2 linked regions of the Neorhizobium galegae bv. orientalis str. HAMBI 540 genome follow. Each later gene encodes a partner of the first gene's protein in a complex. Links are inferred from orthologs where the notes say so. Each region holds a gene or a part of one and is shown on either strand. Other genes may lie near its edges.

Region 1 (12,992 bases):
GCCGCTGGAAGGGTTTTGATGAAAGCGACATATGCGTTTCGTGTCGGCATGGGCTTGGCCGGTATCCTCGCCTCGACATTGACCCTTTCGGGCTGCATCGGCGGCCCGACCTACGGCACTGACAAGACCGCCATGGAGCAGCTGACCGACGATCTTGGTCAGTCCGTCTCGCTGGGCGGCAAGAATACCGAAGCGAAAGCCGGCCTGAAATACAACCCGCGTCCTTCGCTGGTTGTCGCCAAGGGACAGGACCAGGCGCTGCCGGCGCCGCAGCAGTCGCTGGCGAACCGCGAGAGCAACCCCAATTGGGTCGAATCTCCGGAAGAAACCCGCAAGCGTCTGCGTGCCGAGGCGGCGGCTCACGAGAATGATCCCAACTATCGCTCACCGCTATTGGCGGGCAATGGCCAGGCCGGTCAGATGACCGAGACGGAAAAGTGGGAAGCCTTCCGCAAGGCCAAGGAAAACGCCGAGACCGTCAGCGTCACCGGACGCCGCCGTTCGCTCGCCGAGCCGCCGGCGGAGTTCCGCTCGGCGGACGCAGCAGCACTGTCGGATGTCGGCGAGCCCGAAAGCCAGAAGGAAAAGCGCCGCAAGGCGCAAGCCGCGGACGCCAAGAAGGGCAGTGACTGGTGGAAGCTCTTCTAGGCCCGCTCTAGCTCTCTCTTTTCGATCTGAAGAAGCTGGTGAGCAGGATCGCGGCTTCGCTTTCGCCGAGGCCGGAATAGACCTCCGGTGCGTGATGGCAGGTCGGCTGGGCGAAGAAGCGCACGCCGTTGTCCACCGCTCCGCCTTTCGGGTCTTCCGCGCCGTAATAGAGCCGCCGGATGCGCGCAAACGAGATCGCCGCCGCGCACATGGTGCAGGGTTCGAGCGTCACGTAAAGGTCGGCACCTGACAGCCGCTCCTGTCCAAGCGCGGCCGCGGCATCCCGGATGACGGCGATTTCGGCATGGGCGGTAACGTCGTTTTCGGCGCGGGTCCGATTTCCGGAGCGGGCGACGATAACGCCGTCGACGACCAGAACGGCGCCGATCGGAACCTCGCCGCGGGCGGCCGCGTCTTTGGCTTCCGCAAGGGCTGCGTCCATGAACCCGTCGCTATTAGGCATTTCGGCGATTCCCTCTTAACCCGGATCGCGCGAACTGGTAGGAAGCATCCAACTGGACGCCCGGCTGCGGGCACGAATCCATCTCAGTCAACACGAACAAGAATGTCCGGATCGCTCCGTAGACATCACGCTTCAGGCAAACAACAAATGAATTCCAAAGACAAGCCGAAGCGCGGCGAAGGCAAGACTTTCGTTCGCGAAACCAAACCGAGAGCCGCTCCGAAGGCCGGCGCTGCAGGCAAGGCGGGTTTTTCCGCCAAGGAAGGCCTCGGCCCCAGGAAGAGTTCCGCGGCCAAGAGCGGCGCTGAAAAGGCGGCAAAGCCCGTCCGCAAGCTGCCGCCGGCACCGGAAACCATGGAGGCCGAGGGCAAGCCCGAGCGCATCTCCAAGATTCTCGCCCGTGTCGGCGTCGCGTCGCGCCGCGATATCGAGCGGATGATCATGGAAGGCCGGGTCAGCCTGAACGGCAAGGTTCTCGATACGCCGGTCGTCAACGTGACGCTCGCCGACAGAATAGAAGTGGATGGCATGCCGATCCGCGGCATCGAGCGCACCCGCCTCTGGCTCTACCACAAGCCCGCCGGCCTGGTGACCACCAATTCCGATCCGGAAGGCCGCGCCACCGTCTTCGACAACCTGCCGGAAGGCCTGCCGCGGGTGCTCTCCATCGGCCGCCTCGACATCAATACCGAAGGCCTGCTGCTGCTGACCAACGATGGCGGCCTGTCGCGCGTGCTGGAACTGCCGACCACCGGCTGGCTGCGCCGCTACCGCGTGCGTGCCCATGGCGAGATCAAGCAGGAGGAGTTGGACAAGCTGAAGGAGGGCATCGCCGTCGAAGGCGTGCTCTACGGCTCGATCGACGCGACGCTCGACCGCAGCCAGGGCAGCAATGTCTGGATCACCATGGGCCTTCGCGAAGGCAAGAACCGCGAGATCAAGAACGTGCTCGGCGCGCTCGGCCTCGAGGTCAACCGTCTGATACGCATTTCCTACGGACCTTTCCAGCTCGGAGACCTGCCGGAAGGCCAGGTGGTGGAAGTGCGCGGCCGCATGCTGCGCGACCAGCTTGGGCCCCGCTTGATCGAGGAATCGAAGGCCAATTTCGACGCGCCGATTTATACCGAGATCGCCGCTGACGAGGAAGAGAAGCCCGCCCGCGCCGAGCGTTCGGAATGGACTGCAAGGCCGGAGCGGACCGAACGCCCGCGTGCCGGCAAGCCGGAGGATCGGCGTGAGAAGCCGTCTGGCCGCCCCGACACCCAACGCGACGACCGCAAGTTTGCCGACAAGCCGCGTGGTGCCAAGCCGTTTGGCAATCGCGCCGAGGACGAGGACGACCGTCCGAAGAAGCGTCCGCCGATGGGCACCAGCCGCACCGCCAATGTCTGGATGGCGCCCGGCGCCCGTCCGACCACCGAAAGCAAGACGCGCAAATCCTCCGCCCGTGCCGAGGCCGAGCAGCTTTTCAAGAAGCCCACGCCGCAGAACGACCGGCCGGTCATCGTCAATCGCGCCGAAGAGGACCACGACTGGATCCGCGCCGACGGGCCTGACAAGCCGGAAAAGGCTGATTTCGGCCGCAAGAAGTCCTTTGGCGATCGGCCGGACCGCGGCGATCGTCCCGTCGGCGACAAGCCGAGGGGCGAACGTTCCTTCGGCGACAAACCCCGTGGCGACCGCAAACCGCGCGAAGGCGGCGACCGTCCGCGCACCAAATCCTTCTCGGGCGACGCCCGTTCGGAACGTCCACGCGGCGAGCGCGCCTTTGGTGACCGCCCGCCCCGCGGCGACCGCCCGTTCGGCGACAAGCCCAGAGGCGACCGCCCATTTGCCGACCGCAAGCCGCGAGCCGACGGCGACCGCCCAGCACGCGCCTTCGGCGAAGGCCGCCCTGAGCGTCCGCGCGGCGAACGTCCTTCCGGTGCCCGCCCGCCCCGTGGTGACCGCCCGTTCAGCGACAAGCCGAGGGGCGAACGCTCTTTCGGTGATAAGCCGAGAGGGGAACGTTCGTTCGGCGACCGCAAGCCGCGCGAGGATGGCGAGCGTCCCGCACGGTCCTTCTCCGCAGGCGAGGGGCGCTCCGAGCGTCCGCGCAGCGACCGGCCGTTCTCGGATCGGCCTCCGCGCGGAGATCGTCCCGCAGGTGACCGTCCCACAGGTGATCGGCCCGCCGGCGACCGGCCGCGCGGTGGAAAGCCAGGCGGCAAACCATTGGGCGCCAAGCCGGGCGGCGGCAAGAGCTTTGGCGGAAAACCTTCCGGCGGCCGTGGAAAACCGGCGGGTGCCGGTGGCAAGCCCGGGGGCAAGCCTGGTGGCCGGCCCGCGTCGGGCGGACGCCCGGCCGGCGGCAAGCCGCGCACGCCGAGAGGGTAACGGGTAGTGCGGATCGTCGGTGGTGAATTTCGCGGCCGGTCTCTGGCCACGCCCAAAACGAGCGATATCCGGCCGACCATCGACCGGACGCGCGAAAGCCTGTTCAACATCATCGGCCACGTCTATCCGCAGGCGCTGGACGGCGGCCGGGTGATCGACCTCTTCGCGGGTACCGGCGCTGTCGGGCTGGAGGCGCTGTCGCGCGGCTGCAAGAGCGCGCTCTTCGTCGAGAACGGCGTCGAGGGTAGGGGCCTGTTGTGGGAGAATATCGACAGTCTCGGCCTGCATGGCCGGGCGCGCATTCTGCGCCGTGATGCCACCAAGCTCGGCACGGCCAACAATATCGAGCCGTTTCATTTCCTGTTCGCCGACCCGCCCTATGGCCAGGGGCTTGGCGAGGGCGCAATGCTTTCGGCCCATGTGGGCGGCTGGCTCGCACCCGGAGCCCTTGCCATTCTGGAGGAGCGGGCCGACATCAATCCTGCTGTCGATGCCGCGTTCAAGCTCCTGGAGAGCCGCACATTCGGCGATACCCGCATGGATTTTTTCCGCTACCAGCCGACCTGAGGTCAGAGGAATGAATACGAGGCTTGCAGTTCCCGATCTCGAAGCCGTTGGAGCCAAGGGCGGCCTGACGTTTGCCATCGCTCTCGGCGGCGGCGGGGCGCGGGGCATCTCGCATATCCAGGTCATCGAGGCGCTCGACGAACTCGGCATACGGCCGGTGGCGATTTCCGGCTCGTCGATCGGCGCGATCATCGGCGCCGGCATGGCGTCGGGCATGACCGGCCGCGAAATCCGCCAATATGCGCTGGAGACGGTCGGCCACCGCGGCACCCTTTTGAATAAGCTCTGGGGCCTCGGCCCGGCGACCATGCGCGACAAGCTCGGCGGCTTCCGTTTCGGGCAGTTCAATCTTGAACTGATCCTCGATGCCTTCCTGCCGCCGCAGGTGCCGGAGGATTTTGCCGATCTCGAAATCCCGATGAAGATCTCCGCCACCGACTACTACGGCCAGGCGGAAGTGATCCTCGAACAGGGCGAGCTGCGCACCGCGATCGCCGCTTCGGCCGCCATTCCGGGCCTGTTCATGCCGGTCCGGGTCAACGGCCGGGTGATGATCGATGGCGGCGTCTTCAATCCCGTCCCCTATGAGCAGCTGATGGACGTGGCCGACGTGGTGATCGGCGTCGACGTGGTCGGTGCGCCGGAAGGCGACGGCACCCATGCGCCCAGTCGCATCGACAGCCTGTTCGGCGCCAGCCAGCTGACGATGCAGGCGAGCATCGCGCTCAAGCTGAAGCTCAATCCGCCGCATATCTTCCTTCGGCCGTCGGTCAACCGTTTCCGGGTGCTCGATTTCCTGAAGGCCCGCGAAATCCTCGACGAATCCGAGCACGTCAAGGACGAACTGAAGCGCGCCATCGACGCACTGCATGCGGCGGCAGCCGAAGCCTGACGTTTGGGCTGGCTAAGCGGCCTCGGTTTTCCGGGCCGTGCTGAAAACATTGCGGCCGATCTTGCGCGCGATCTCTGATGGGAAATCGGGCTTATCCAGCTCTTCCTCCAGGAGAAGCTCGGATGCCATGACCGGCGCGCCGCAATAATCGAATATCCCATGATCGATCTGTGTTCTCATCGCGCCGAAATAGCCATGTCGCGCATAGGTGCGCATGTCGGCGCCGCCGATCGCGACCAGATGGATGGGAAGGTGGTGAAGTTTCTTCACCACCTTGGCGCCTTCCGCGTCGTCATAGGCCCAGCCGTTTGCGAACACGCGGTCGATCCATCCTTTCAGTAGCCCCGGCATGGACCACCAGTAGACAGGATAGACGAGCACCAGAACATCGGCACGATCGATCCTCGCCTGTTCGGCCGTGACATCCGCCGAGGGTGCTTCCTCCCTGCGATGCGCGGCGAGATCCGCCTGCGTAAATCTCGGATCGAAGCCCTCCGCCGCAAGATCGGCAATCTCGAAAGAACCGCCGGACATGGTGACGCCCTCGGCCAGATGGGCGGCGACGTTATGGGTGAGGGATCCGGGTTCGGGATGCGAAACGACGATCAGTGCGTGCATGGCGATAACTCCTGCTGGCAGATTGAAACTGACGGGCGATAGCTATATACTTTTAGTAAGTTACTTTTGGTATATAGTCATGTCAAGCATCGAACTGAAAGAACCGGCGCGTCTCCGGCAACGCCTCTCGCGGCAGGGAAGGCGCCAGCAGTTGATGGAGGTTGCGTGGCGCATCGTCCGGGAGGAGGGCACCGATGCCCTGACGCTTCCCCGGCTGGCGGAGCAGGCGGGCGTCGCAAAGCCCGTCGTCTACGATCATTTCAGCACCCGGCCCGTTCTCTTGGCAGCACTTTACGAGGATTTCGACAGCCGCCAGACGGCCATCATGGACGCTGCCCTGCAATCGAGCGCCCCGACGCTCGCTGACCGGGCGGCGGTCATCGCCTCCTCCTATGTGGATTGTGTTCTGTTGCAGGGCCGGGAGATACCGGGCGTAATCGCCGCCTTGGCGAGTTCCCCCGAGCTTGAACGGATCAAGCGCGACTACGAGGTTATTTTCATGGAAAAATGCCGGCTTGCGCTTGTCCCGTTCGCGGAAGCCCGCCACATAGCGCTGCCCGGTCTTTGGGCCATGCTCGGTGCAGCCGAAGCGCTGTCCAACGCCGCCGCGAGCGGGGACATCACGGCGGCAGAGGCCAAGGATGAGCTTTCCGAGACGATCGTCGCGATGGTCGCAAGAGCAAGCGCCCGCCGGCCCTAACCATTCTCCGCCGTCGCCGGCTCCGGGCTCAGTTCGTCGTCGACCACCATCGACCGCTTCGGCTTGATCAGCGGTTCCGGCCGGACCGGGCTGTTGAACAGCATTTCGCGGCCGGCGCCGAGCCCCTGGACGGCCTGGATCTGCAGCCGCTCCTCGTCGCGCTGGCGGATGTCGTTACCGATCTCCTCAGCGTCGATTTCGCCCATGCCAAGCGCCTCCAGCGTCTTTCTTCCGAACAGCAGGCCTGATTCCAATGTCTCGCGCAGCTCGTATTCGACGTTCCGGTCCCGCAGCGACAGGGAATGGATACGGTCGTAGGAGCGCACATAGAGACGCACGTCCGGAAATTCCGAGCGGATCAGATCGACGATCTGGTCGGTCGTCTCGCGCTTCTGGGTGGTGACGGCAACGACCTTCGCCTTTTCGATGCCCGACGCGATCAGCACGTCCCGGCGCGTCCCGTCGCCGAAATAGATGCGGAAACCGAAGGAGGCCGCCTGGCGGATACGGTCGGCGGAATCGTCGATGACGGTCACCTCGCGGCCGCCGGCCAGCAGGATCTGCGCGGCGATCTGGCCGAAACGCGAAAACCCGATCATCAGCACGTCGGCGCCGGCGCCGTCGAAATCTTCCTCGAGTTCCTCGCGGCTCTCACCATTGAGAAGCCGCTTGGAAAGTGCTGCGCCGAACGGGGTGAGGGCCATCGAAAGCGTCACGCCGGCGATCAGCAGCGAGGCGGTGGCCGACGAGAACAGGCCGCTGGCCGTTGCCGTGGTGAACAGCACGAAGCCGAATTCGCCGCCCTGCGGCAGCAGGAAGGCGATGCGCACCGCATCGTTGTGTGGCGAACCCCAGAGCCGGGAGAGCCCGTAGACGATCAGCGCCTTGAGCGCCATGAAGATCGGCACCGCTGGCAGGATGAAGAAGATGTTGTCGAGGATGACATGGACTTCCAGCGACAGGCCGACGGCCATGAAGAACAGCGCCAGAAGCAGGCCGCGGAACGGTTCGATATCCGCTTCCAGCTCATGTCGGTAGGAAGACTCGGCCAGCATCACGCCGGACAGGAAGGCGCCCATCGCCATCGACAGGCCGACCGCCTGCATCGCCGCCGCCGACCCCAGCACCACCAGCAGCGCTGCGGCGATCATCACCTCGCGCGCACCAGTGCGGGCGATGATCTGGAACATCGGCGTCAAGAGATAGCGCCCGGCGATCACCATGGCGCCAACGGCTCCGACCGCGATTGCGAAATCCAGAAGTGGCGAGGCTTCTGTCTCCGTGGTTCCCGGCGCCAGAATGGTGATCAGCGCCAGCAGCGGCACGATCGCGAGATCCTGGAACAGCAGTACCGAGAACGAGCGTTGGCCGTGCCGGCTGTTCATTTCGCCGTCGTCGTTGAGGATCTGCAGCGCAAACGCGGTCGACGATAATGCAAGGCCGAAGCCGACGATCAGGCTGCCGCGCCAGTCCGCCATGTTCGTCAGATACGCCAGCCCGGTGAGCGCGAACCCCGAAATTGCCACCTGTGCCGGACCGAGGCCAAACACGTCGCCGCGCATCTGCCAGAGACGCGAAGGCTTCAGTTCGAGCCCGATGATGAACAGCAGGAAAACAACGCCGAATTCCGCGAAATGCAGCACTTCTTCGGTCTCGACGATCTGCTGCATGATCGGTCCGATGACCACTCCGGCGGCAAGATAACCGAGCACCGTGCCAAGCCCCAGCTTCCTGAACACCGGGGCGGCGATCACCGCGCCGGCAAGCAGGAGAAGCATTTGGGAAAATAGCGAGCCGGCAGCGGTCATGCGGGATACTTTCAGTCTAAGGTGGGACATCAAGAATCGGCGAGCCGCCCTTGATGCTTCTAACAGTGCACAATAAATGGGACGAGAATGAAAGGCTTGCAATCATGACCTCTGAAATCGATTCCGCCGACCTGCTTTCCCGCGCCAGCCAATTGATCGATCTAGCCAAGGCCGCGGGAGCGGATCAGGCGGACGCGGTCGTGGTTCGCTCCCGCTCCCGCTCCGTCAGCGTCCGCCTCGGCAAGGTCGAGGGCACGGAGGCCTCCGAGAGCGACGATTTCTCGCTCCGCGTCTTCGTCGGTCAAAAAGTCGCGAGCGTCTCGGCCAATCCCGGCTTCGACATGAAGATCCTCGCCGAGCGTGCCGTCGCCATGGCCAAGGTCTCTCCCGAAGATCCCTTCGCCTGCCTTGCGGACGAGGCGGATCTCGCCAGATCCTATCCGGACCTCGAGCTTTACGATCCCACCGACATCTCGACCGACGCGCTCCGTGAAGCATCGCTCGAAATGGAACAGGCGGCGCTCGATGTTCAGGGCGTCACCAATTCCTCCGGCGCCGGCGCATCGTCGGGCATGGGCGGCCTCGTGCTCGTCACCTCGCACGGCTTTTCCGGCAGCTATATGGCTTCCCGTTTCGGCCGCTCCGTCAGCGTCATTGCCGGCGAGGGCACCAAGATGGAGCGCGACTACGATTTCGACAGCCGCCTTTATGCCGCCGATCTCGACGATCCGAAGCTGATCGGCCGCCGCGCCGGCGAGCGCACCGTGAAACGCGTCAATCCACGCCAGGTCGATACCGGCAGCAACATCACCGTCGTCTTCGATCCGCGCATTGCCCGCGGTTTCGTCGGCCATATTGCCGGCGCTATCAATGGCGCGTCGGTCGCCCGTAAGACCAGCTTCCTGCGCGACAAGATGGGCCAGCAGGTGCTCAAAGCCGGGCTCAGCATCACCGACGATCCGCTGATCGTCCGCGGCTCCTCTTCGCGTCCTTTCGATGGCGAGGGTGTTTCCGGCGAACGCATGGTGATGATCGAGGACGGCGTCCTGAACCACTGGTTCCTGTCGACCTCGACGGCGCGCGAGCTCGGGCTTGTCACCAACGGCCGCGGCGTGCGCGGTGGCACGGCTGTCTCGCCGGCCTCCACCAATCTGGCGCTGGAGCCTGGCGACATCTCGCCCGAGGATCTGATCAAGTCGATCGGCAACGGCTTCTACATCACCGAGCTGATCGGCCAGGGCGTCAACATGATCACCGGCGAATACTCGCGCGGTGCGACCGGCTTCTGGATCGAGAATGGCGAGCTCGCCTATCCCGTTTCGGAAGTGACGATCGCCTCCAACCTCAAGGACATGTTCATGCGCCTGACGCCGGCCAATGACATCGACCGCAAGTTCGGCGTCGCGTCCCCGACCATTGCCATCGAGGGCATGACGCTGGCGGGACGCTGATCCCGGTGGCGGAAGTGCTGGACTGGGGCCAGGACCTCGAACTCATTCTCGACGCGGCGCGCCAGGCCGGCGAGATCGCCCATGGCTTTTTCGGCCGCTCGCCGGAAGTCTGGTGGAAGAACGAGGGCCGGTCTCCGGTCAGCGCCGCCGATTTTGCCGCCAACGACCGGCTGCAGAGCCTGCTCCTGACGGCCCGGCCGAACTACGGCTGGCTCTCCGAAGAGACCGACGACGATGTTGCCCGGCTTGACCGTGAAACGCTTTTCGTCGTCGATCCGATCGACGGCACCCGGGCCTTCATCAATGGCGAAAAGACCTGGTGCGTCTCGGTCGCCGTCGTCCATCGCGGCCAGCCGGTCGCCGGTGTCCTGGTCGCGCCGGCGCTCGACGAGGAGTTTTGTGCGGTGAAGGATGGTCCGGCGCTGAAGAATGGGCGCCCGATTTCAGTCACCGGTGAGCGCGCCAACGGCGAACTGGTTATCGCGGCCGACGAAAACCTCGTCAAGAAATTCGAGCCGGGTTTTCGAGACGAAGTCCGTCGGGTGCGGCATGTACCGTCGCTTGCCTACAGGCTCGCCATGATCGCCGACGGCAGCATCGATGGCACGGTCGTCAAGCGCGCCTCCCACGACTGGGATCTGGCGGCTGCCGACCTCATTCTCGAACGGGCAGGCGGGTGCCTTGTCGATCTTGCCGGCAACCGGCTTGTCTATAACCGCGAGAGTGTCGTCCACGAAATGCTGGCCGCCGGCGCCGAACATGCGCTCCGCAGCCTTTTGCCCCAGCTTGCCGGCCTCGCTCCGGGTTGACCTTTCATTAGGAATGCAGCACAGGAAGAGCCGGGGGAGCTGGAACGGACGGATACGGACAATGACGGAAACGGGCGAAAAGAAACAACTTCTGCATCTGGTCTTTGGCGGCGAACTGCAGAGCTTGGAAGGTCTTCAATTCAAGGATCTTTCGGCGCTTGATATCGTCGGCATCTATCCCGACTACGCAAGCGCGCTCGTCGCCTGGCGGGGCAAGGCGCAGCAGACGGTCGACAACGCTCATATGCGTTATTTCATCGTCCATATGCACCGCTTGCTCGATCCTGATACTAAGTCGGCTTGAGATAAGCCTCGCGTTTTACAATGTGCTCGCAATGCTGGTCCCTCGCCTGGTATCGATCCCGGGGACCCTTTTTTGACGCATTTGTAAAACACAAAAAACTGGGCTACGGATGAGCAATCGGAGGGTCTATCACATTGATGGCGGCCATCACGCATCGGGGGCAAACACGGTGAGCAAGATTTCTGCGCGCCTGGCTCTCGCTGGCTACCGGGCGGCCGGTATTACCCTCTATCCGTTGGTTGGTCCTTACCTTGCCTATCGCGCCATGAAGGGCAAGGAGGACAGGACCCGCAAGCTGGAACGGCTCGGTTATGCAAGCCTTGCCAGGCCCCGCGGCCCGCTGATCTGGGTCCATGCGGCAAGCGTCGGGGAAACCATCGCCATCATGCCGATGATCCGCGAGCTGCGGCGCCGCGAAGTCCACATCCTTCTGACGACGGGCACTGTTACATCCGCAAATCTCGTCCGGTCACGGCTGGCCGACGAGGTGATCCATCAATACGTGCCGCTCGACCTGAAATTTCCGATCAAGCGCTTCATCGCCTACTGGAAGCCCGACGCCTGCATCACGGCGGAATCGGAAATCTGGCCGACGACGATCGCCGAACTCGCCCGCCGCCGCATTCCGCAGATCCGCGTCAACGCCCGTATCTCCGACCGGTCCTTCGATCGCTGGCGCAACCGCAGCTCGATCGCCGAGGCCATTTTCGGCAGGATGGCGCTGGTCATCGCCCAGTCGGATCTGGATGCCGAACGCTTCCGCGATCTCGGCGCCTGGCCTGTCATCACATCCGGCAACCTGAAGAGCGATACGGACCCGCCACCCTGCGACGAGGCGCTGCTTGCAAGTTATCGCAAGCAAATCGGCAGCCGCCGGACCTGGGCGGCGATCTCGACCTTCGACGGCGAGGAAAAGGCGGCGGCAACCGTGCACAAGGCGCTGAAGCCGAAAAACGGCCAGTTGACCATTCTCGTGCCGCGCCACCCCGATCGCGCCGACGCGGTCGAGGAGATGCTGAAGGAAGCAGGCCTGACCGTGGCGCGCCGTTCGCGCAACGACGTGGTGACGCCGGAGACCGACGTCTTTCTCGGCGACTCCATCGGCGAAATGGGACTTTACCTGCGTTTGACCGAAATCGCCTTCGTCGGCAGGTCGCTGACCAACGAGGGTGGGCAGAACCCCCTGGAACCGGCCATGCTCGGCTGCGCCGTGCTTTCCGGCCCGCATGTCCAGAATTTCCGCGACGCCTATCAGCATCTGGTGCGCAAGGGTGCCGCCCGCATCGTCAAGGACGTCGAGATGCTGGCAAAGGCCGTCCATTACCTGATGATCAACGACCTCGCCCGCGTGAAGATGATCGATTCCGGCCATGACGCGATGGAGGAGATGCGCGGTGCCCTGTCGAAGACGATCAAGGCGCTGGAGCCCTATGTCAATCCGCTGACGGTGAGCGCAAGGCTGCAGCCGAAAGCCGCCGCCGTTCGATGACCCCGGAAACGCTCGCACACATTAGCGGCATCCTGTTCGACAAGGACGGCACGTTGTTGCTCTATGACGAAAGCTGGGGACCGGTGAACCGCGAGGCGGCCCGCATCGCCTCGGCTGGCGACGCCGAGCTCGAACCGCAGCTTCTGTTTTCCGGCGGCATGGACCCGGTATCCGGCCACACCCGCCCGGACAGCCTGCTGGCCGCCGGCAATGCCGCGGAAATCGCTGCCGGCTTCGTCGCCGCCGGCTCACCGATTGCCGTTGCCGAACTCACCCGGCTGCTCGACGACCTCTTTATCCGTTCGGCCGAATTTTCGGTACCGGTCACCGATCTGGCGGCGCTGTTCGGCAAGCTCAAGGCGCGGGGCTTCAAGCTCGGCATCGCCTCCAGCGACAACGAACAGGCGATCCGCCAGACTGCCATCCGCTTCGGCATCATCGATCATGTGGATTTCATCGCCGGCTACGACAGCGGTCATGGCGTAAAGCCGGGGCCTGGCATGGTGCTCGGCTTCTGCCGCGCCACCGGGCTCGATCCCGCCGAGGTCGCCATGGTCGGCGACAACAATCACGACATGCATATGGGCGCGAGCGCTGGCGTCGGCCTCAAGGTCGCGGTGCTGACCGGCACCGGTTCCCGCGAGACGCTGTCGGCCTCGGCGGATATCTGCCTTGCCGATATCACCGCGCTCGTGGACCTTCTGCCGGAAAAGCTTCACGCCTGAAGCGGGCTTTGGTTTCAAAGACTTGCCTTTTTTCAAAAACTGCCATTTTGTTCGCGGGCTGTTTCAGGATGGATCAGCCGGAGTTTGGGTATGGTATCGGAAGCACCGCCATTCTGGTGGACGAAAGCGGATTGGCGTGCCT
Region 2 (9,266 bases), 130 kb from region 1 along the record:
GGCGCTGCCTGTCGTCGGCTTCGACGATCGGTTGGTGGCGCTATATTCGATCTGCACGGTCTCGCCGATCTTCGGGCTGACTGCCTTGGCGGGCTTGAACTCCCAGTTCAGGCCCGGCGAAATGTTGGCGTCAAACGTCACCTGGATCGACTTGTTCAGGATCTTGTCGGAATACTGCTCGACGCGCTGGGTGGTGCCGTTATAGCCGGTGACCTGGCAGAACAGCCGGTAGAGCGGCACGGATGCATAGGCGGCGCCGACCATGCCGGCCACGAAAACAGCGCAGCCGGCGAAGATCGCGGCGTTGCTGACCCGTTTTGCCTGACCGTTCTGAATTCCGTCCGCCATCGGTTCCATCCTAGTTCCCGACCCCGCCGATTTTCACCAGCGTCATGATGTAGAAGAGGACCACGAGCCCGGCGAGAACCAGGCCGAGCGCGATATTGCGGTTGCGGCGCGACTTCTTCTGGGCTTCGCTGAGCTTGACTGTCTCGATCACAGCAAGCCTCCCAGGAGGTGCGGCACCCCCGCCAGCAGCCGGTCGGCCAGCAGGCCCGAGAAGATCGCAAAGAGATAGATGATCGAATAGGCGAACATCTTCTTCGCCGGCATCATCTTTTCGTCGCCGTCTGGCATGCGCCGGACGGCGATGGAACAGATGATGAAGATCGCGCCAAGCACGGCGGCGAAGATGCCGTAACCGAGGCCGGCAAGACCGGTGAAGGTGGGAGCGACCGCAATGACAGCGGTCAGCACAGCATAGACGATCATCTGGTTCTTGGTGGAGGCTTCGCCTGCAACATTCGGCATCATCGGCACGCCGACCGAGCCGTAGTCGCGCATCTTGAAGAGCGCGAGCGCCCAGAAATGCGCCGGCGTCCACAGGAAGATGATCAGGAACAGAAGAATGCTGTCGAGCGACACGCCGCCCGTCACGCAGGCCCAGCCGATCATCGGCGGGAAGGCGCCGGAAGCGCCGCCGATGACGATGTTCTGCGGCGTCGAGCGTTTCAGCCACATCGTGTAGACGACGGCGTAAAAGAAGATCGTGAAGGCGAGCAGGCCGGCTGAAAACCAGTTGACCGCGAGGCCAAGGATGACCACCGAGAAAACTGATAGCGTCAGGCCGAAGGCGAGCGCTTCCTGCGGCAGGATGCGGCCAGCGGGGATCGGGCGCTTGGCGGTGCGGGTCATAATGGCGTCGATATCGGCGTCATACCACATGTTGAGCGCGCCTGAGGCGCCGGCGCCGACCGCGATGCAGAGAATGGAAATCACGCCGAGGACCGGATTGATGTGGCCTGGCGCCAGAATGAGGCCGGCGAATGCGGTGAAGACCACGAGCGACATCACCCGGGGCTTCAGGAGCTCGAAGAAATCGCGCGCACTCGCTTCCGAGAGGCGTGAGCCTCCATCGGAGCCGAGAGCGTCGTGATTGTCCATAACCGTCATTGAACCGTCCTGTTTGGTATTTCAAGGCATCGCGCTGCCGCGATGCCCTTCTTCAAAGATGAACCGCTTACTTGACGCGCGGCAGCTGTTCCCACTGGTGGTACGGCGGCGGCGAAGAAAGCTGCCATTCCAGCGTGGTCGCACCTTCGCCCCACGGATTGTCGCCGGCAATGCGCTTCTTTGCGAAGGCTTCCCAGACGCCGAAGAGGAAGATCAGCACGCCGACGAAGGAGATGTAAGAGCCGACGGAGGAAACGTAGTTCCAACCGGCGAATGCATCCGGATAGTCGATGTAGCGGCGTGGCATGCCGGCAAGGCCGAGGAAGTGCTGCGGGAAGAACACCAGGTTCACGCCGATGAACATGATCCAGAAATGCGCTTTGCCGATCTTCTCGTTGTACATGTACCCGAACATCTTCGGGAACCAGTAATACCAGGCCGCGAAGATGGCGAAAACTGCGCCGAGCGACAGAACGTAGTGGAAGTGGGCCACGACGTAATAGGTATCATGCAGCGAACGGTCGAGGCCGGCATTGGCGAGCTGGACGCCCGTGACGCCGCCGACGGTGAACAGGAAGATGAAGCCGATCGCCCAGATCATCGGGGTGGAGAAGGTCAGCGAGCCGCCCCACATCGTTGCGATCCAGGAGAAGATCTTGATGCCGGTCGGAACCGCGATGACCATCGTCGCGAAGACGAAGTAACGCTGAGCATCGAGCGACATGCCAACCGTGTACATGTGGTGGGCCCAGACGATGAAGCCGACGGCGCCGATCGCGACCATGGCGTAGGCCATGCCGAGATAACCGAAGACGGGCTTCTTCGAGAAGGTCGAAACGATATGGCTGATGATGCCGAAGCCGGGCAGGATCAGGATGTAGACTTCCGGGTGACCGAAGAACCAGAACAGGTGCTGGAACAGGATCGGGTCGCCGCCGCCTTCCGGAGAAAAGAAGGTGGTGCCGAAGTTGCGGTCGGTCAGAAGCATGGTGATGGCGCCCGCCAGGACCGGCAGCGACAGCAGCAGCAGGAAGGCGGTGACCAGAACCGACCAGGCGAAGAGCGGCATCTTGTGCAGCGTCATGCCCGGAGCGCGCATGTTGAGGATCGTGGTGATGAAGTTGATCGCACCGAGGATCGAGGACGCGCCGGCGACATGCAGCGCGAAGATCGCCAGGTCGACTGCCGGGCCAGGGTTGCCCGTGGTCGAGAGCGGCGGATACATGGTCCAGCCGCCGCCGACGCCATAGGCGCCTGCCGGGCCTTCGACGAACATCGACAGTAGCAGCAGCAGGAAGGCCGGAACGATCAGCCAGAAGGAGATGTTGTTCAGGCGCGGGAAAGCCATGTCCGGCGCGCCGATCATGATCGGCACCATCCAGTTGGCGAAACCGCCGATCATCGCCGGCATGACCATGAAGAAGATCATGATCAGTGCGTGAGCGGTGGTGAACATGTTGAACATCTGCTTGCCGCCGTCGATCGCGGCGTCGCCTTCGTAGCCGTAGACTATCGCGGCCAGGCCGTGGAAGATCTGGATGCCAGGCTCCTGCAACTCCATGCGCATGGCAACAGAGAGAAGGCCGCCAATGATGCCCGCGATGATCGCGAAAATCAGATAGAGCGTGCCAATGTCCTTGTGGTTGGTCGAAAACAGCCAGCGGGCAGCAAAGCCCGGCTTATGCGAATGATCATGATGATCGTCGTGAGCATGCGCATCGTGAGAGGTGCGAGCCTGAGCGTGATCGTCGTGAGCGGAATGTCCAGCCATTGTCCTCACTCCCCTTGATTACTTGGATTCGTTTGCGGCGACGGCGAAGTTGCCGGCCGGCTTGTCGACGGCTGCCATCAGGCCCTTGTAGGCGCCCGGCAGGTCGGTCGCAGCAGCAGCGAGCCAAGCCTTGTACTTGTCTTCAGACACGACGCGGATGGCGATCGGCATGAAGGCATGGTCCTTGCCGCAAAGCTCGGAGCACTGGCCATAATAGAGGCCTTCATTCTCGGCCTTGAACCAGGTTTCGTTGAGGCGACCCGGAACGGCGTCGATCTTGATCCCGAAAGCCGGCATTGCGAAGGCATGGATAACGTCGGACGGAGCGGCCGTCACCAGCATGCGCACGGTCTTGTTGACCGGGATGATCAGTTCGTTATCGACAGCCAGCAGCTTCGGATAGACGGCGAGATCGGTCTTGCCGGCGCTCGCGCGATCGGGATCCTTCAGCAGGTACGAATCGAAGGCGACCGGGGTCTGCATACCTTCATATTCATAGTTCCACTGCCACTGGGTGGCAGTGGCCTTGACCGTCATGTCCGAGTCCGGAATTTCGAGCTGGGCATTCAACAGGTTGAAGGAGGGGATTGCGAGGAAGAAGAGAATGAGAACCGGGCCAAGCGTCCAGATGATCTCGATCGCCGTATTGTGGCTGACGCGCGACGGCACCGGATTGGCGCTCGCACGGAACTTCACCGCGACGACGACCAACAGCGCCAGGACCAGCAGCGTCACCGGCACGATGAACCACAAGGTGTAATGGTTGAACCAGCGGATCTGGTGCATGATCGGCGTTGCGGCCGCCTGGAAATCAATCTGCCACGGATGCGGCTGGTCCGCAAAACCTGCGGAAGCAAAGAGCAGACAGATGAGCGCCGTCATCACTGCAAAAGCCCTGTTCATCACTACATATCTCCCCATGCGTCTGATCTCGATCAAACCGAACGCAGAATCCAAGCTATATGGTCTGCTTCAATCACAGTTTGCCTGCCGCCGCAATATCTGGCGGGAAAAGCCCGTGCGGCATTTTTGCGCCTCCCGGAGAAGCCCGAAATCGTGCCATAATGATAGGCTATAGAGCTCCTTTTTTGGGGCGTTCGGCCCGTATTCCATAGGCCTTCCACACTTTCGGCGGCCTTACTATAGCCCCTGTGCCGACCAAAATCCGGCGATTTCTTTATAATAATGTCGGTGGCGCCACTGGCCCGGGCCGAGTCCCATTTTCGCCGTACTCCACTGGAAAGAGGTCAGGGCTTTTCATTTCGCCCGGCGAACGCCAAGAATAGCCGCACTGATTCGTCTTCCAGAGGTTTACATGGGTCGTCCCTCCCTGATCTGCGCCGGTCTAGCCGTGATGCTTGCAGCCGCCGTTTCGCTTCCCGCGTTCGCGCAGCAGCCGCAGCCCGGCCCGCGCCCCGCCGCGCCCCAGCCGGCCCCCCTGCCGGCTCAGGGCGCCAAACCGGGGCCGCAGGCGCCCCGGCCGGCGCCGAACGGCGCGCAGACCCAGCAGCCCCCGGGGCAGCAGGCGCAACCGCCCGGCAATGTGCGCGAGAACCACGGCGCATGGTCGATCATCTGCGACCGCCCGGCCGGCGCTTCCGCCGACCAATGCGCGCTGATGCAGAACGTCATCGCCGAGGACCGGCCGGAAGTCGGCCTGTCGGTGGTGGTGCTGAAGACCGCCGACCGCAAGGCGCGCATCCTGCGCATCCTCGCGCCGCTCGGCGTGCTCCTGAAGGACGGCATGGAACTCTATGTCGACAACAACAATATCGGCCGCGCCTATTTCACCCGCTGCTTCTCCGAGGGCTGCTATGTGGAAGTGGAGATCGACGAGGAACTGATGCGCATCCTGCGGGCCGGCAAGGCTGCCGTCTTTGCACTGCGCGAATCCGCCGATCAGGACCGGGTCGGCATTCCGATCGAGCTGACCGGCTTCGGCGAAGGTTACGACGCGCTTCCGTGATCACGTTATAATAAAGAAACGATCGTTCATGGAGCTTCGCGGCAACCATACCTTCCCCGTTCGCTTCGACGACGAGGTCGTGCGCGATGCAGTGCGCGTGTTTGTCATAGAGCGCACGATGCGCGAGCAGAAGGGGAAGTGGGCGGCGGCGGGACTGGTGGTCGTCGCCGGCGCCGTACTCCTGTTCCAGGCCAACTTCACCCTCGCGCTGCTGGCGTTCCTCGTCGCCTGTTTCCCGGCGATTTTCAGCGCCGTGGTCTGGCGCGCGCATTCCGCCAGCGCCTTTGGCCGCTACAGGCGCATGACCGATCGCAGCGCCGAAGTGACCATCGATCCGGAAGGGTTCGGCATCGCCTCCAACCTCGGCGACGGCCGGCTCAACTGGACCAATGTCACCGAGATCTGGGAACGGCCGCTTTCGTTCATGCTGTTCAGCGGCACATCGGCCTTCAATATCCTGCCGCGAAATGCCATGCCGCAGGAGGTGCAGGCCTTCCTCAGCGCAAAAGCCATCTGAAAGCAGGCTTGCTTCGGTCCCTCCCCGGACCTACATCGGTTGGAACAGAGCGCGTCTTCCAGTGGCAGCGCAGAAGGAGCATCCCATGAATACCGACCTTCTCAACCTTTTCGACTGCGACGAGACCAAGCTGCGCTCGATGCTTTCCGAGGCGCTTACCGGCGCCGATGACGGCGAGCTTTTCGTGGAACATGCCCAGGCGGAATCGCTGACCTTCGACAACGGCCGCCTGAAGGGCGGTTCGTTCAACACAGACCAGGGTTTCGGGCTGCGCTCCGTCGCCGGCGAAGCGGTCGGTTATGCCCATGCAGGCGAGCTTTCGGCGGCAGCGCTGTCCCGCGCCTCGGATGCGGTGCGGGCCGTCACCGCCGGTTATTCCGGCTCCTACGCCGCCGCCCCCCAGCGCACCAACAAGAAATATTACGGTGACGAGAACCCGATCGGCAGCCCCAGCTTCGAAGAGAAGGTCAAGCTGCTCACCGAGATCGACGCCTATCTGCGCTCCAAGGACGACAAGGTGCGGCAGGTGACGGCGACCGTTTCGGCAAGCTGGCAGGTGGTCGACATCCTGCGCGCCGACGGCCACCGGGTGCAGGACATCCGCCCGATGACCCGCATCAACATTTCCGTCGTCGTCGGTGACGGCGACCGGCAGGAATCGGGCTCGTTCGGCACCGGCGGTCGCATCGGCTTCGGCGATTTCGTCACGGAAGGCAACTGGCAGACCGGCGCCGACGAGGCGCTGCGCCAGGCGCTCGTCAACCTTTCCGCAATCGACGCGCCGGCCGGCACGATGGATGTCGTACTCGGCTCCGGCTGGCCGGGCGTGATGCTGCACGAAGCGGTCGGGCACGGGCTGGAAGGCGATTTCAACCGCAAGAAGACCTCGGCCTTTGCCGGTCTTTTGGGTGAGATGGTCGCGGCTCCTGGCGTCACCGTCGTCGACGACGGCACGATCGACAACCGCCGCGGCTCGATCACCATAGACGACGAAGGCACGCCATCGGCCTACAACGTGCTGATCGAGAACGGCAAGCTCGTCGGTTACATGCAGGATCGCCAGAACGCCCGGCTGATGGGCGTCGCGCCGACCGGCAATGGCCGCCGGCAGGGTTATGCCTATACGCCGATGCCTCGGATGACCAATACCTATATGCTCGGCGGCGACAAATCGCCCGAAGAGATCATCGCCTCGGTGAAGAAAGGCATCTACGCCGTCTCCTTCGGCGGCGGCCAGGTGGACATCACCTCCGGCAAGTTCGTGTTCGGCTGCACCGAGGCCTACATGATCGAAAACGGCAAAATCGGCCCGGCCATCAAGGGCGCCATGCTGATCGGCAACGGCCCGGATGCGATGCGCCGCGTCTCGATGGTCGGCAACGACATGAAGCTCGACACCGGCATCGGCAATTGTGGCAAGGGCGGCCAGTGGGTCCCCGTCGGCGTCGGCCAGCCGCATCTGCGGATGGACCAGGTGACGGTGGGCGGGACGAAGGCGTAAAGCGGAGCAGTTTGCCTGGCGATAGAAACGCTGAGGTTTCTATCGCCAAATCCCAATGCTGGCGTACGAGCCTCAAATTCAGCCCTCATCCGGCCTGAACAGCCATTTCCGCTCGATCGCCGATGCAAGATCGATCCGGTTGTTGCTGGCAAACAGCAGGATATGGCCGAGAAGATCGGCCGTCTCGTCGGCAAGGTCGCGGGCGAGATCCTCGTCGCTCCTGCCCTTTTTCCGTCCGCGGCCGGTAGCGCGGTTCCAGGCCTGGGTCAGCTCGCCCATCTCCTCCTGCAGCTTCAGGAGAAACCAATCGGCATCGCGGACCATTCCGTGGGTTTCGGCGTAATCCGCGGATGCAGCCTCGAATTGTTCGGTAAGTTTGCCCAGCATAATGTTCTCCTTTTGTATCCACAGGAGAATGCTGATTCCAGCGCCGTGTCCAGAGGGTTTGCTTGACACCCTCATCCAAATCCCGGCAGGTGCGGACCATCCGAAGCCCTTCATCACGGCATTTTTCATGGCATCCTCAAACCCGATTTCCGCCTTCCTGGATGCATGGATTCCGGGTCATGGGGCGGCGCAGCTCGTCTTTCTTTTCCTCTCGGCGCTGATCGCCGGACTGGCACGCGGGTTTTCCGGGTTCGGCGGAGCGCTGATCTTCGTTCCGCTTGCAGGTGCTGCCGTCGGCCCGAAGATCGCCCCTGCCCTGCTCCTGGTCATCGACGGCGTGACGACGCTCGGCATGCTGCCGGACGGCTGGAGGCGGGCGAACCGGCGAGAAGTGGGCACGATGCTGATCGGTACGCTGGTCGGCGTACCGGCGGGCACGACGCTGCTGGCGGTGATCGATCCAACAGCGCTCCGGTGGCTGATCTCGGTCGTGGTGCTCTGCCTGCTGATCTTCCTGATTTCCGGCTGGCGTTACCACGGCAAGCCAAAAACTCCGCTGACCATCGGCGTCGGGGCGCTTGCCGGCCTGTTCGGCGGCGCGGCGCAGCTTTCCGGTCCTCCGGTCGTCGCCTACTGGCTCGGCGGCGCCATTCCGCCGCTCACCGTGCGCGCCAATCTCATCCTTTATTTCGCGCTTTCGACGGTGATCTCGGCCACCGCCTATGTCATCGGCCACCTTTTGACCCTCGACGTCCTTGCCCTCGCACTGATCGCCGGCCCGGGTTACGGCCTCGGGGTGACTGCCGGTTCGAAACTGTTCGGATTTGCCTCCGAAGGCACCTTTCGGCGTATCTGCTTCCTGCTGATCGCCATGGCGGCGATCGTCAGCCTGCCGCTTTTCGATGCGCTGCGGCCCTGAGCAGGATTCAGCACGGCGTTATTCAGCAAGACTTAACCCGTCCGAGAGTAGGGTCGGCCTCACCGAAGTAACGTGGGCGTGATCGCGGTGGGGAACACGAAGGAGAGGTTTCAGGCGCTTTGGCGCCGGGATGTCAAACGCCGGCTTGTCGCCGGTGGCCTCGACATGGCTGCCGCACTTGCGCGTGCCGGGATGATGCCCAATGCCCGTGGCCACGGCGCCATCTTCACACTTCATCATGTGCGGCCGAAACAGAGCCGCCCGTTGCAGCCGAGCGGTCATCTCGAAGTCACACCGGATTTCCTCGGCGAAGCGATCGAACGGCTTTCGGCGGAGGGTTACGAGTTCATCCCCTTGAGCGACGTGCCGGCACGGCTTGCCGCGCCGACCAAACAGCCGTTCGCCGCCTTCACGCTGGATGACGGCTACCGAAACAATGCCGAATACGCCTTGCCGGTGTTTGCCCGCTACGGCGTGCCCTTCACCATTTTCGTCACCCGCGGATTTGCCGAGCGGACCCATTCGCTGTGGTGGGAAACGGTTGCCGAGCTGCTCGGTCGCGAACGCGAGGTGACGTTCGACTTCGGCGGCGGGTCCGACATCCTCGACCTCACCTCCGAGGCCCGAAAATTCGATGCCTTCGACCGGTTCTCCAGCTATGTCCTCGAAGTCGAGGAATCCACCGCCGTCTCGCGGGTCGATGCGCTGGCGAGAAAACATGGCATCGACCCTCTAAAAATCACTGCCGACCTG

The links.
Region 2: the proteins of RG540_RS02165 (region 1) and tldD are in contact, whole or in part, in a solved structure (PDB 5NJ9), measured with the Escherichia coli proteins. The link is inferred for Neorhizobium galegae bv. orientalis str. HAMBI 540 from one-to-one orthologs.

The regions. Positions count from the first base shown.
Region 1 is NZ_HG938353.1:448,912-461,903, forward strand. What follows is about bases 7,451-10,349. They hold RG540_RS02165 (TldD/PmbA family protein), read left to right. Parts: upstream 7,451-8,176; coding sequence 8,177-9,523; downstream 9,524-10,349. Other genes in these bases: RG540_RS02160 (monovalent cation:proton antiporter-2 (CPA2) family protein), read right to left, coding at 7,451-8,072; RG540_RS02170 (3'(2'),5'-bisphosphate nucleotidase CysQ), read left to right, coding at 9,529-10,332. In the rest of the region: RG540_RS02125 (hypothetical protein), read left to right, coding at 19-648; RG540_RS02130 (nucleoside deaminase), read right to left, coding at 656-1,111; RG540_RS02135 (pseudouridine synthase), read left to right, coding at 1,259-3,487; 16S rRNA (guanine(966)-N(2))-methyltransferase RsmD, read left to right, coding at 3,494-4,054; RG540_RS02145 (patatin-like phospholipase family protein), read left to right, coding at 4,065-4,946; RG540_RS02150 (NAD(P)H-dependent oxidoreductase), read right to left, coding at 4,959-5,564; RG540_RS02155 (TetR/AcrR family transcriptional regulator), read left to right, coding at 5,644-6,264; more of RG540_RS02160, read right to left, coding at 6,261-7,450; RG540_RS02175 (DUF4170 domain-containing protein), read left to right, coding at 10,394-10,636; waaA (lipid IV(A) 3-deoxy-D-manno-octulosonic acid transferase), read left to right, coding at 10,806-12,125; RG540_RS02185 (HAD family hydrolase), read left to right, coding at 12,122-12,850; lpxK (tetraacyldisaccharide 4'-kinase), read left to right, coding at 12,941-12,992.
Region 2 is NZ_HG938353.1:583,584-592,849, reverse strand. The notes cover bases 5,181-7,999. They hold tldD (metalloprotease TldD), read left to right. Parts: upstream 5,181-5,791; coding sequence 5,792-7,207; downstream 7,208-7,999. Other genes in these bases: RG540_RS02755 (sulfite exporter TauE/SafE family protein), read left to right, coding at 7,722-7,999; RG540_RS02760 (nucleoside triphosphate pyrophosphohydrolase family protein), read right to left, coding at 7,286-7,594; RG540_RS02770 (YcxB family protein), read left to right, coding at 5,218-5,706; RG540_RS02775 (invasion associated locus B family protein), read left to right, coding at 5,181-5,189. Outside these bases: RG540_RS02800 (cytochrome c oxidase assembly protein), read right to left, coding at 1-348; RG540_RS32225 (hypothetical protein), read right to left, coding at 359-499; RG540_RS02790 (heme o synthase), read right to left, coding at 496-1,452; ctaD (cytochrome c oxidase subunit I), read right to left, coding at 1,520-3,223; coxB (cytochrome c oxidase subunit II), read right to left, coding at 3,242-4,126; more of RG540_RS02775, read left to right, coding at 4,539-5,180; more of RG540_RS02755, read left to right, coding at 8,000-8,513; RG540_RS02750 (polysaccharide deacetylase family protein), read left to right, coding at 8,679-9,266. UniProt on the Escherichia coli protein: Metalloprotease involved in CcdA degradation. Suppresses the inhibitory activity of the carbon storage regulator (CsrA).